Regions from separate parts of the Roseateles cavernae genome, predicted to be linked through region 1. Evidence: riboswitches for the same ligand, from Rfam matches in the RefSeq annotation. Region 1 holds a riboswitch; the other holds the start of a gene.

Region 1 (5,950 bases):
CGTGCTGGCCACCGCGAAATCCTGCGGTGCCATCAGCCCGGCGAGGCGGGCCTGGCGGCCCGCGCGCACGGCATCGCGAAAGGCCTCGGCCATCACCACCGGATCGCGCGCCTGGGCCACCGCGCTGTTCAGCAGCACGGCGTCGAAGCCCAGCTCCAGCGCCTGCGCGGCCTGCGAGGGCGCGCCGAGGCCGGCATCGATGATCAGCAGCGCCTCGGGCAGGCGCTCGCGCAGCGTGCGCAGGCCCTGCAGATTCATCAGCCCCTGGCCCGAACCGATAGGCGCGCCCCAGGGCATCAGCACGGCGCAGCCGGCGTCCAGCAGGCGCCGGCCCAGGATCAGGTCTTCGGTGCAGTAGGGGAAGACGGTGAAGCCCGCGCGCACCAGCTCGGTGGCGGCCGCGAGCAGCTCGAAGGGGTCGGGCTGCAGGCTCAGCTCGTCGCCGACCACCTCCAGCTTGATCCAGTGCGTGCCGTAGAGCTCGCGCGCCATCTGCGCCAGCTGCACCGCTTCGCGGGCCGTGCGGCAGCCGGCGGTGTTCGGCAGCAGCCGTGCGCCCTGGGCCTGGGCGCTCGCCAGGGCCTGCGCGAGCGCGCCGTTGTCGCCCGCCTGCAGGGTGCGCTTCAGGCCCACGGTCAGCAGCATGCTGCCGCTGGCGAGTATCGCGTGCTGCAGGACCTGCGGGCTGGGGTAGCCGGCCGTGCCGAGGAAGAGGCGGCTGCGCAGTGCGACGCCGTCGATGCTCAAGACATCATCCATATCAGCCTCCGACAATCGGTTTGAAGAGCAGGATACGGTCGCCGTGGCTCAGCACGGTGCCAGGTCTTGCCTCGCGGGCGACAAACTCGCCATTGCGGGCGGTGGCCACGCTCTCGGGTGCGCGCTGCTGTCGGACCAGCAGCTCGGCCAGCGTGCTGCCGGGCGGCAGCTGCAGCGCTTGTTCGTCCAGATGGATGGTGATCATGGGGTGGTTTCCAGGGAAGCGAGAGCGCTTTCGCCCAGCAGGCGCTGCACCAGCGCCGGGGCCAGCAGCCAACCGTGGCGGTACAGGCCGTTCAGCCGCAGCAGGCCGGGCTCATGATGGCTGTGCGGCAGGTTGTCGGGCAGGGCGGGGCGCAGGTGGCGGTCCAGCCGGCTGATGCGGGCCTCGGCCAGCGCCGGCAGCACGCTGTGGGCCGCCGCCATCAGCTCCACCGCGCTGCGCAGGCTGACCGGGCTGCGGTCCTCGCTCTCGATCTCGCTGGCGCCGACGATCAGCTCGTGCTCGCTGCGTGGCACCAGATAGACGCGGTGGCGCGGGTGCAGCAGACGTAGCGGGCGCTGCAAGCCGTGGCCCGGCAGCGCCAGCGCCACCACCTCGCCGCGCACGCCGCGCAGGCTCGGCAGCTCGGGCCGGCCGCCCAGGCCGCGCGTGTCTATGGCCCAGTCGGCGTGGACATATCGGCCGCCGGTCAGTTGCAGGCGGCCAGGTTCGACCGCGCTCACGGCCTGCTGCCAATGCCAGGCCACGCCGGCCGCCTCGGCATGCAGGGCCGCCATTGCCTCGACCGGGTGGATCAGGCCCTCGCCGGGCAGCAGCCAGGCGCACAGCCCCGGCGCGAGCGCCGGCTCCAGCGCGCGCTGCTGATCCGGGCTCAGGTCCTGCGCACCGGGCATGCGGGCCAGCGCCCGCGCCGCCGTGCCCCGGTCGCTGCGATGGGCCAGCAGCAGGCTGCCTTGCACCCTGAGGCGTACCGGTGCTTTGAGCCGGCCCACGATGCCGGGCCACAGAGCGAGGCTTTGCCAGCCGAGGGCGGCGATCGCCTCCCCGCCGCACTCCTGCTCGGCCAGCGGGCTCAACATGCCGGCGGCGGTGAAGGCGGCCGCGCCCTGGCCGTCGAAGCTGGGTCCGGGGCCGAGCGCGGGGTCGAAGACCTCGACGCTGTGCCCCGCCCGCGCCAGCGCCCAGGCGAACAGGCGGCCGGCCAGGCCGGCGCCGGCGATGGCGATGCGTGCCATCAGGGCTCCCGCCGGGCCACCCCAAGGGAGGCCTGCGCCCCCTCGGGGAGCAGCGAGCAAAGCGAGCGTGGGGGCCTCATTTTCAGAGCACGGTCTTGATGGGGATGTAGAGCTCGCTGCCCTGGGCCTTGAACTCGGCGCTCTTGTCGGCCATGCCCTGCTGGGCGGCGGCGTAATCGCGAACCTCCTGCGTGATCTTCATCGAGCAGAACTTCGGGCCGCACATCGAGCAGAAGTGCGCGACCTTGGCACTGTCCTTGGGCAGGGTCTCGTCATGGAACTCGCGCGCGGTGTCGGGGTCCAGGCCGAGGTTGAACTGGTCGGTCCAGCGGAACTCGAAACGGGCCTTGGACAGCGCGTCGTCGCGCGCGCGCGCGCCCGGGTGGCCCTTGGCGATATCGGCCGCGTGCGCCGCGATCTTGTAGGCCATCAGGCCGGCCTTCACATCGTCGCGGTCGGGCAGGCCCAGATGCTCCTTGGGCGTGACGTAGCAGAGCATCGCGCAGCCGAACCAGCCGATCATCGCGGCGCCGATGCCGCTGGTGATGTGGTCGTAGCCGGGCGCGATGTCGGTGGTCAGCGGCCCCAGCGTGTAGAACGGCGCCTCGTCGCAGTGCTTCAGCTGCTCGGTCATGTTCGCCTGGATCAGGTGCATAGGCACATGGCCCGGGCCCTCGATCATGGTCTGCACATCGTGCTTCCAGGCGATCTTCGTGAGCTCGCCCAGGGTGCGCAGTTCGGCGAACTGGGCCTCGTCGTTGGCGTCCGACAGCGAGCCGGGCCGCAGGCCGTCGCCCAGCGAGAAGCTGACGTCGTAGGCCTTCATGATCTCGCAGATCTCCTCGAAATGCGTGTAGAGGAAATTCTCCTGATGGTGGGCGATGCACCACTTGGCCAGGATGGAGCCGCCGCGCGAGACGATGCCGGTGCGGCGCTTGACCGTCATCGGGATGAAGGGCAGGCGCACGCCGGCATGGATGGTGAAGTAGTCGACGCCCTGCTCGGCCTGCTCGATCAAGGTGTCGCGGAACAGCGCCCAGGTCAGGTCGTCGGCCACGCCGCCGACCTTCTCCAGCGCCTGGTAGATGGGCACGGTGCCGATGGGCACGGCGCTGTTGCGCACGATCCAGTCGCGCGTCGTGTGGATGTTGCGGCCGGTCGAGAGGTCCATCACCGTGTCGGCGCCCCAGCGCGTGGCCCAGACCATCTTCTCGACCTCTTCCTCGATGGATGAGGTGACCGCCGAGTTGCCGATATTGGCGTTGACCTTGACCAGGAAGTTGCGGCCGATCGCCATCGGCTCCAGCTCGGTGTGGTTGATATTGGCCGGGATGATGGCGCGGCCACGGGCGATCTCGTCGCGCACGAACTCGGGCGTGATCAGCTCGGGAATGCTGGCACCGAAGGACTGGCCCTTCAGCCGGGCCTCGCGCTCGGCGTCGGCCTCGTACTCGCGCATCCATTCATGGCGCTGGTTCTCGCGGATCGCGACGAACTCCATCTCCGGCGTGACGATGCCGCGGCGCGCGTAGTGCAGCTGCGTGACATTTGTGCCCGCACCGATGCCGCCTTTGGCGCGGCGCGGCGTGCGCTGCAGGCCGGCGCTGATCTCGTGCAGCTTGAGCTGCTGGGCCTGGTCGCGCAGGCCGTCGTCGATCAGCTGGATGCGGCGGCCCTCGTAGGCCTCGGTGTCCTGTCTAGCCTCGACCCAGGCGGCGCGTGGCGTGGGCAGGCCGCGCCGCACGTCGATGGCGGCGGCCGGGTCGGTGTAGGGGCCGGAGGGGTCGTAGACGGTGACGGTCTCGCCGTTCGTCAGCGCGATCGCACGCATCGGCACGCGCAGCTCGGGATGGCGCTCGCCGGCCAGATAGATCTTGGTCGACGCGGGCAGGGGTTCGCGGCTCAGCGCGATGCTCTGATCCAGCGCAGTCGGTTCGGTGATGCTGTTCATGACGGTCTCCAGGTGAACCCCGGAGACTGGTCTTGGAACGGCTGGGGACGGGCGCGCGAAGCGGGCAGGGCTCGCACCCGGGGCATGGGGAGGCGAGCAGGCTCTTCTTACGCCGGTACAAACCGGATCAAGTTCAGCGGGACCATGGCTTCCACCACATCTCAGCCCGACGCTTCATTAAGACTTCTTAATCAAGCGCAGCAGGGCACCCCGGAGCAGGCGCGCAGTATAGGGTCAGGTGTGAACAGTTTGGCAAGAGTCGGTGCAAACCCGGAGCCTGTTCGGGGGGGCTTGCTGCCTACACTTCGGGCGCTTGACGCACAGGCGGCGATCCAGAAGACCTGCCGCAGTGTCCACACCAGACCAGGGAGGGATGGATGAAGATCAGCTTGCGGCATCACAGGGCCGGCGTGTTCGCCGGGCTCGCCATGGCATTGACACTGAGCGGCGGCCCCGGCCTGGCGCAGGATCTCGGCGATCTCGAGGCCAAGGCCAAACTCAGTGCGGCCGAGCGGGCCAAGCGCGATGCCGACAAGGTCTACCAGTGGATACGCTTCCATGCCGACAAGGCACCGGCCAAGCCCAGAGTGGCGCCGGCGGCCGAGGCGCCGGCAAGGCCGGCCACGGCCCCCGTCGCCGTCAGGTCAGCGCCGCCGGAGCGGCCGGCGCTGGCGCAGCAGTCTCAAGCAGAGCCCATGCCCGGGCCCGAGCAGCCGCTCGTGGCCACCGCGGCCCCGCCCGAGCCTGCCACCCAGGCGGTGGCACTCGCTGCGCAGGCTGCCAGCCCGGCCATGCCCAGCCCGGCCGTCGCCGCGCTGGCGGCAGCGCCGCCTGCCCCCGAGCCACCGGAAGAGCCGCTGCGGCTGATCGAGCGGGTCGAGCCCGAGTACCCGGCGGTGCTGCTGCGTGGCCGCGGCAGCGGCTCGGTGCTGGTGCAGTTCGAGGTCAAGCCCGATGGCTCGGTGCAGGCGCCCGAGGCGCTGAAGTCCAGCAATCAGCGCCTGGTCGCCAGCGTGCTGGCGGCGGTGGCGCGCTGGCGTTTCGCGCCGATCAGCAAGACCCGGGTGGCCACGGTGGAGGTCGGCTTCCGGCCTCCGGAGTGAGGCAGCATCACTGGCCCGGGCAGGCCGACAGCGCCGTGGCCATCGCTTCGATAAAGACCCGGGTGCGCAGCGGCATCAGCCGACGTCCGGGGAAGACCGCCCAGCAGGCGGCCGGCTCCAGCTCCCAGTCGGGCAGCACGCGCACCAGTTCGCCGCGGCTGACATAGGGCTGGGCGAAGTGGTCGCCCACGGCCGTGATGCCGACGCCGGCGCAGGCCAGGCGCAGCAGCATATCGGGCGCGTTGACCAGGCTGCGCTTGTCGGGCACGCCTTGCCACGCCAGGCCCTCGCTGCCGCGCCGCAGGCTCCAGGGCATGGGCTCGCCGGAGCGCGACAGAATCATCAGCCCATGCATGCTGCCCAGGGCCTCGGGCAGCTGCGGTTCTCCATGCAGGCGCAGATAGCTGGGGGCGGCATACAGGCTGTTCGTGAACAGGGCCAGACGGCGCGCGGCGAGCTGGCTGTCCTCGGGCAGATCGCCCATGCGCACCGCCAGATCGAAGCCCTCGGCGATCAGATCGACCCGGCGCGGCGACAGGTCCAGCTCCAGCGACACCTCCGGATACTCCAGGGCAAAGGTGCACAGCATAGTCGCCAGTGCCTGGTGGGCGAAGTCGGCCGGCATCGAGACCCGCAGCCGTCCGGTCGGGCGCTGCTGGCGGTGCAGGGCCAGCGACAGCGCGCCGTCCACCTCGGCGGCCACCGCCCGCGCATGTTCCAGCACGCCCTGGCCGAACTCGGTCAGGGTCAGGCGGCGTGTGCTGCGCTGCAATAGCTTCTCGCCCAGCCGTTCTTCGAGTGCCGCCAGGCGGCGCGAGACGGTGGATTTGGGCAGCTTGACCCGCTCGGCGGCGCGGCTGAAGGAGCCGGCCTCGGCCACGCGGGCAAACAGCAGTAG
Region 2 (5,950 bases), on a different contig from region 1:
GCCTCGACGCCGCGATGGCGGGCTTCTCCATCGGCGACGCGCGTGCAGCTGTTGTCGTCGTCGCAGGCGCCGACATCGCGCCAGGCCGGGCGCTGGGTGTCGAAGACATTGATGCCCCAATCCACCGTGTTGCTGCCAGCCTTGAAACCGATCTCGAACTGCTCGCTCTTCAGCGCCGGCAGGGCCTGGCCGGCATTGGTGTAGCGGCTGCGGTTGGGCGTGACCTCGGACTCGACGCCTTCACCCCAGCTGGCATAGACCATGTGCTGGCTGGAAAGCGCATAGCTCAGGCCCAGCCAGGGCGTGGTGAAGCTCTGGCTGTAGTGGGTGGGGCGCGAGCCATCGGTGCGCACGCTGTCGCGCGTCAACCGGGTGTGGCGCAGACCCAGCCAGGCCTGCCACTGGGCGCCGAGCTGTATCGTGTCGCGCAGATAGAACTCGCGGCTGCGCTCGTCGCGCCCGGTGTTCTCGTCGGTCAGGCTGGGGTCGGCGCCGACCTGGGTCTTGCCGTCTATCGTGCCGACGCCGACGAGGTTGTAGGCCTGACGTTGGAAGCGGCTCTCGAAGCGGCTCAACAACAGCCCGGTGCTCAGCTCATGGCGCAGGCCGGCGGCGATGAAGCGGCCTGCCAGCGACAAATCCAGCGCATCGCTGTCGCGGCGCTCGTTCTCGCTGCGGAAATCCCATACCGAGAAGCTGCCGTCCTCGGCATAGCGGTCGCAGGGTGCGCAGGCGTAAGTCAGCGGGTCGTATTTGCCCGAGGCATAGGCCAGCCGGTCATCGGTCTTCAGCCGCTGCAGCCCCAGATGGGCTTGCGCCTTCCAGTCCGCGTTCAGGCGCTGCTGCAGGCGCAGCGACGCATGGTGGTTGTCGAACACCACCGGCTGGCTCCAGGCCTGGTTGTTCAGATTGATGCGCGGGTCTATCGATTTCGCATCGGGCAGGCGCTCGCCGAGCAGGCTGAAGCCCGCCTGGCTGGGCTGGCTCTGCCGGTTCCATTCGAACTCGGCCTCCAGCAGCGTGTCGGGTGCCAGACGCCAGTCGCCGGCCAGCGCAACAGCCCGGCGCTCGCCCTTGGCGTCGCGCAATTGCGGACGCAGTTCGGCGGCGCTGGCATTGAGGCGCAGGCCGAAGACCTGAGCCTCGCCGAAGCGGCGGCTCAGGTCGACACCGGCCTCGACCGTGCCGCGCTCGCTGACGCTCAGCAGCAGGCTGCTCAGCGGCGCGGCGGTGGGCCGCTTGACGACCAGGTTCACCAGCCCGCCCGGCGCACTGGTGCCGGCCTGGATGCCCGAGCTGCCCTTGAGCACCTCGATGCTGCTTTTATTGGCCAGGCTGAGCGCGGTTTCGGCATTGATGGGCAGGCCGTCGCGGCGGTAGTTGAAGCGGTTGTCGAGGTCGAAGCCGCGGATCTTCAGATAAGAGACATAGCCCTGCGAGTTGTAGGCGTCGCCGATGCTGGCATCGAGTGCGGTGATGCCGGCCAGCGAGCTCAGGCCCAGGTCCAGCAGGCGCTCGCTGCCCAGCAAGGTGGCCTGGATCGGCAGCTTGGCGATGGGTGTGTCGCCAAAGCCGCCGATGCTGACGGGTGTGTCGGCCGAGCGGCCGCTGACCGAGACGGCGGGCAGGGCCTCGGACGCTTGTTGGGCATGGGCCAGCGTGCTGCACAGCAGCGCGGTGGCCAGGAGGGTCAGGTGTTGATGTGCCATCGGGACTGCAAGCGATGGCAGGTCGGCGTCACAGGAACGCACACGTCGGCAGGAGAAAGGAATGGTGGTCGACGGCGGCTCTTGCTTGCTTCCCTGCGCGAGGATTACCTCAATCAGGTTCAAAGGGACTTTCTCAGTCGGCTCATCTGGTGAGCCAACACCCCTAGCGAAGAGCTCCACAGCAAAGCCGTGGAGCGTGGCCGGATTGTAGCGGCGCCGCGTTCTCAGTCGAACACGGGGGATTCGACCCCCAGCACTTTGTGCAGCTTCGGGCTGGTGGTCGTGTACTGCAGATGGATGCGCTTGTCGGGGAAGACATAGGGCGCGGCTCCGAAGGCGGCCAGCGCGGCCTCGTGGAAGCCGGACAGGATCAGCTTCTTCTTGCCCGGATAGGTGTTGACGTCGCCCACCGCGAAGATGCCCGGCACGCTGGTCTCGAACTTCTCGGTGTCGACGACGATCTGCTTGCGCTCCAGCGCCAGGCCCCATTCGGCGATCGGGCCCAGCTTCGGGCTCAGGCCGAAGAAGGCCAGCACCTGGTCGCAGGGCACGATGCGGGTGACGCCGTCGGCGCCGGTGACCCGGGCGCCGGTCAGCGCGCCGCCTTCCTCGACCAGGCCGCTGACCTGGCCGACCAGGAACTGCATCTCCTGCGCCTCGCACAGCGCGCGCATCTTGGCCACGCTGGCCGGCGCGGCCTTGAAGCCGTCGCGCCGGTGCAAGAGGATCACGCTCTCCGCCTTGTGCGGGTTGCCGTCGGCATTGCCGGCGCAGAAGTTCAGCGCCCAGTCCAGCGCCGAATCACCGCCGCCGACCACCAGCAGGTGCTTGCCGGCAAACTGCTCCGGGCCGCGCACGCGGTAATGCAGCTGCGAGCCCTCGAAGGCCTCGGCGCCCTCGACCTTCAGGCTGCGCGGCTGGAAACTGCCAACGCCGCCGGCGATGAAGAGGGTCTTGCTCAGGAACTGCGTGCCCTTGGCGGTCGCGACGAAGAAGCGACCGTCCTCCTGCTTCTGCACCACCGTGACCTCCTGGCCCAGATGGAAGCTCGCGCCGAAGGGTTCGATCTGCTTGAGCAGGCTGTCGGTCAGCTCCTTGCCGGTGCACACGGGCACGGCCGGGATGTCATAGATCGGCTTGTCGGGATAGAGCTCGATGCATTGCCCGCCGGGATAGGCCAGCGAGTCGATGATGTGGGCCTTGATCTCCAGCAAGCCCAGCTCAAAGACCTGGAACAGGCCTACCGGGCCGGCACCGACGATGACGGCATCGGTCTCGATCACGGGCAGCGCTGTCATCACGGCGGCGTGCGGGCTCAACGGGCTCAGCGGATCAGCTCGGACAGCTTGTCCGTGCGATCTTTCCAGTCATCCGCATCGGGCAGGGCCGGCTTGCGCTTGGTGATGCTGGGCCAGTTCTTGGCCAGATCGGCGTTGATCTTGATCATGTGCTGCTGATTGCCCGGCACATCCTCCTCCGGCAGGATGGCATTGACCGGGCACTCCGGGATGCACACGGCGCAGTCGATGCACTCATCGGGGTCGATGGTCAGGAAGTTCGGGCCTTCGCGGAAGCAATCGACGGGGCAGACATCCACGCAATCGGTGTATTTGCAGCGGATGCAGGCTTCGGTAACGACGTGTGTCATGGGAAAACTCGGGTTTTTGAGGGCCAGGTGCCGGTCGGGCCTGGACGGCCCGGCGGTGGCAAGAGGCAGATTTTAATCACTGAGGGTCTTGGCCCGGCTTTGTGGCCGCTCAAGCTCAGGGGCTTTGGGCACGGTTTTCACCACCACCCGGGCGCCGGCGCCCACAGTGACGACGGTCGGCCGGCCCTTGTGCAGCAAGGCGGCGGCCGCAAGACCTGACACCGGGTGCTCGCTGGCCAGCGCGTCGACGCAGCCGGCGCGCGAGACCACGCTGCACAGCGTGTCGGCCGGCCAGCCGGCCTCGACCAGCTTGCGCGACAGCGCGGCGAGCTGGCGCCCGGCCATATAGAAGACCTCGGTGTCGGCCGAGCGGAGCGCGCGCAGATCGCCCTCCTGCGTCATCGCGGTCGTCAGGCTGACGCTGCGGCCCTGGCCGCGCCGGGTCAGCGGGCGCCGGGTGTGGGCGGCGGCGGCCAGCGCGGCGGTGACGCCCGGCACGACCTCGCAGGCGATGCCGGCCTGGTCAAGCGCCAGCAGCTCCTCTTCGAGCCGGCCGAAGATGCTGGCATCGCCGCCCTTGAGCCGCACGACCACGGCATGGCTGAGCGCCTGCCTGACCAGCAGGGCGTTGATGGCCGTCTGCGCGGTGCTGTTGGTGAAGCCGCGCTTGCCCACGTCCAGCCAGCGCGCCTGCGGTGCCAGTTCGCGCAGCGCCGGGTCGGTCAGGGCGTCGAACAGCACGACATCGGCGGTCGCCAGCGCCCGTGCGCCGCGCAGCGTGATCAGATCGGCCGCGCCCGGGCCGGCGCTGACGAAGATGACCTTGCCGGCAGCCATGATCAGCGTACCAAGAGCGCGCCGCTGGTGCGGTTGCTCGTCGGGTCGACGACGATCAGCGCACCGCCGACGCGGTTGCTGGCATAGGGCTCGACCGGCAGGGCCTGCTGCACCTCGATGCGCACATGGCCGATCTCGTTGACCGCCAGCTCATGAGCCTCGGTCTCGGCCAGGCTGTTGACGTCGAGCTTGTGCTCGATCACGCTGATGCGGGCCTGGACCCAGCGATTGCCGTGGCGCACCCAGTACTTGCGGCCGATCTGCGCGGGCTCGGTGTCCAGCCAGGCCAAGGTCGCTGCGAAGCTCTGCACGGGTTTGGCCGAACCCGGCGTGACGATCCAGTCGCCGCGGCTGACGTCCAGCTGGCGGTCCAGCACGACGCCGGCCGACTCGCCGGCCACGCTGTGGGCGACGGTCTCGCCGGCGCGGCGCACCTCGGCGACGACCGCCGTCTCGCCGCTGGGCAGGATCTGCACCGTGTCGCCGGCCTGGACCTGGCCGTGAGCGATGCGGCCCCACAGCGTGCGCGGCTGGTTGCCGGTGCCTTCACCCTCGCGGGCGACGTATTGCACCGGGATCAAGAGCTGACCCTCGACCTTCTCCTGCGCGGCCGGCAGGCCTTCGAGCACCTGCAGCAGCGAGGGGCCGTCATACCAGGCGGCGTCCAGCGGCTGGGTCACGTTGTCGCCGCGCAGCGCCGAGACCGGCACGATGGCGGTGACTTCGATGCCGGCCTGTGCAGCAAAAGCCCGCAAGGCCTTGCTGACGGCGGCGAAGGCGGCACCCGGATCTTCGGCCGCGTCGATCTTGTTGATCGCGAACACGATGCTCGGCACGCGCAAGAGATGGGCCAGCAGGCTGTGGCGGCGGGTCTGGGGCAGCAGCTGCACCTGGTCCTGGCTCACATCGAGCTTGGTGATGTCGACCAGCACGACGGCGGCGTCCGAGCCGGCGGCGGCTGTGACCATATTGCGGGTGTACTGCTCATGACCGGGCGCGTCGGCAATGATGAACTTGCGCGTCTTGGTCGCGAAATAGCGGTAGGCCACATCGATCGTGATGCCTTGCTCGCGCTCGGCTTCCAGGCCGTCGGTCAACAAGCTCAAATCGATGGGCTGGCCGGCGGCGCGTTTTTCCAAGGTGTCGAGCTGGTCGGCCAGGATGGCGCGGCTGTCGAACAGCAGGCGGCCGATCAGCGTGCTCTTGCCGTCGTCGACGCTGCCGGCGGTCAGGAAGCGCAGCGCGCGGTGGTGGGTATCGACCTCAGCGTCGTGGACGAGAGTGTTCAGTCGTGCGCTCATGATCAGAAATACCCTTCCTTCTTGCGGCGCTCCATCGAGGCCTCGGATGTGCGATCGTCCATGCGGGTCGCACCGCGCTCGCTGACCGTGACGGTCAGGGTCTCGGCCACGATGTCGGTGGCGCTGGCGGCATCACTCTCGACCGGGCAGGTGCAGGTCATGTCGCCGACGGTGCGGAAACGCACGGTGGCGGTCTCGACCTGTTCGCCGGCCTCGGGCGGCGTCACCTCGGTCAGCGGCACCAAGAGGCCCTTGCGGCGTATCACCTGGCGCTGGTGCGCGTAGTACAGGCCCGGCAGCGGGATGTTCTCGCGCGCCAGGTAGAGCCACACATCCAGCTCGGTCCAGTTGCTGATCGGGAAGGCGCGGAAATGCTCGCCCGGACGGATGCGGGTGTTGAACAGGCTCCACAGCTCGGGGCGCTGTTCCTTGGGCTGCCATTGGCCGAAGCTGTC

Evidence for each region. Region 1 has a riboswitch for thiamine pyrophosphate ahead of thiC (phosphomethylpyrimidine synthase ThiC). Riboswitches for the same ligand answer to the same signal wherever they lie in the genome.
Region 2: linked by a shared signal. The riboswitch ahead of ABGI63_RS09955 (TonB-dependent siderophore receptor) and the one ahead of thiC (phosphomethylpyrimidine synthase ThiC) in region 1 are both predicted to bind thiamine pyrophosphate.

What each region holds. Positions count from the first base shown of each region.
Region 1 is NZ_JBDPLH010000003.1:45,122-51,071, forward strand. It holds gene ABGI63_RS10835 (thiazole synthase) at 1-759, opposite strand, end outside; gene thiS (sulfur carrier protein ThiS) at 761-964, opposite strand; gene ABGI63_RS10845 (FAD-dependent oxidoreductase) at 961-1,998, opposite strand; gene thiC (phosphomethylpyrimidine synthase ThiC) at 2,081-3,949, opposite strand; TPP riboswitch at 4,037-4,172, opposite strand; gene ABGI63_RS10855 (TonB family protein) at 4,327-5,052, shown strand; gene ABGI63_RS10860 (LysR family transcriptional regulator) at 5,060-5,950, opposite strand, start outside.
Region 2 is NZ_JBDPLH010000002.1:658,571-664,520, forward strand. It holds gene ABGI63_RS09955 (TonB-dependent siderophore receptor) at 1-1,709, opposite strand, end outside; TPP riboswitch at 1,783-1,884, opposite strand; gene ABGI63_RS09960 (NAD(P)/FAD-dependent oxidoreductase) at 1,934-3,007, opposite strand; gene fdxA (ferredoxin FdxA) at 3,034-3,357, opposite strand; gene cobA (uroporphyrinogen-III C-methyltransferase) at 3,430-4,194, opposite strand; gene ABGI63_RS09975 (sulfate adenylyltransferase subunit 1) at 4,197-5,495, opposite strand; gene cysD (sulfate adenylyltransferase subunit CysD) at 5,498-5,950, opposite strand, start outside.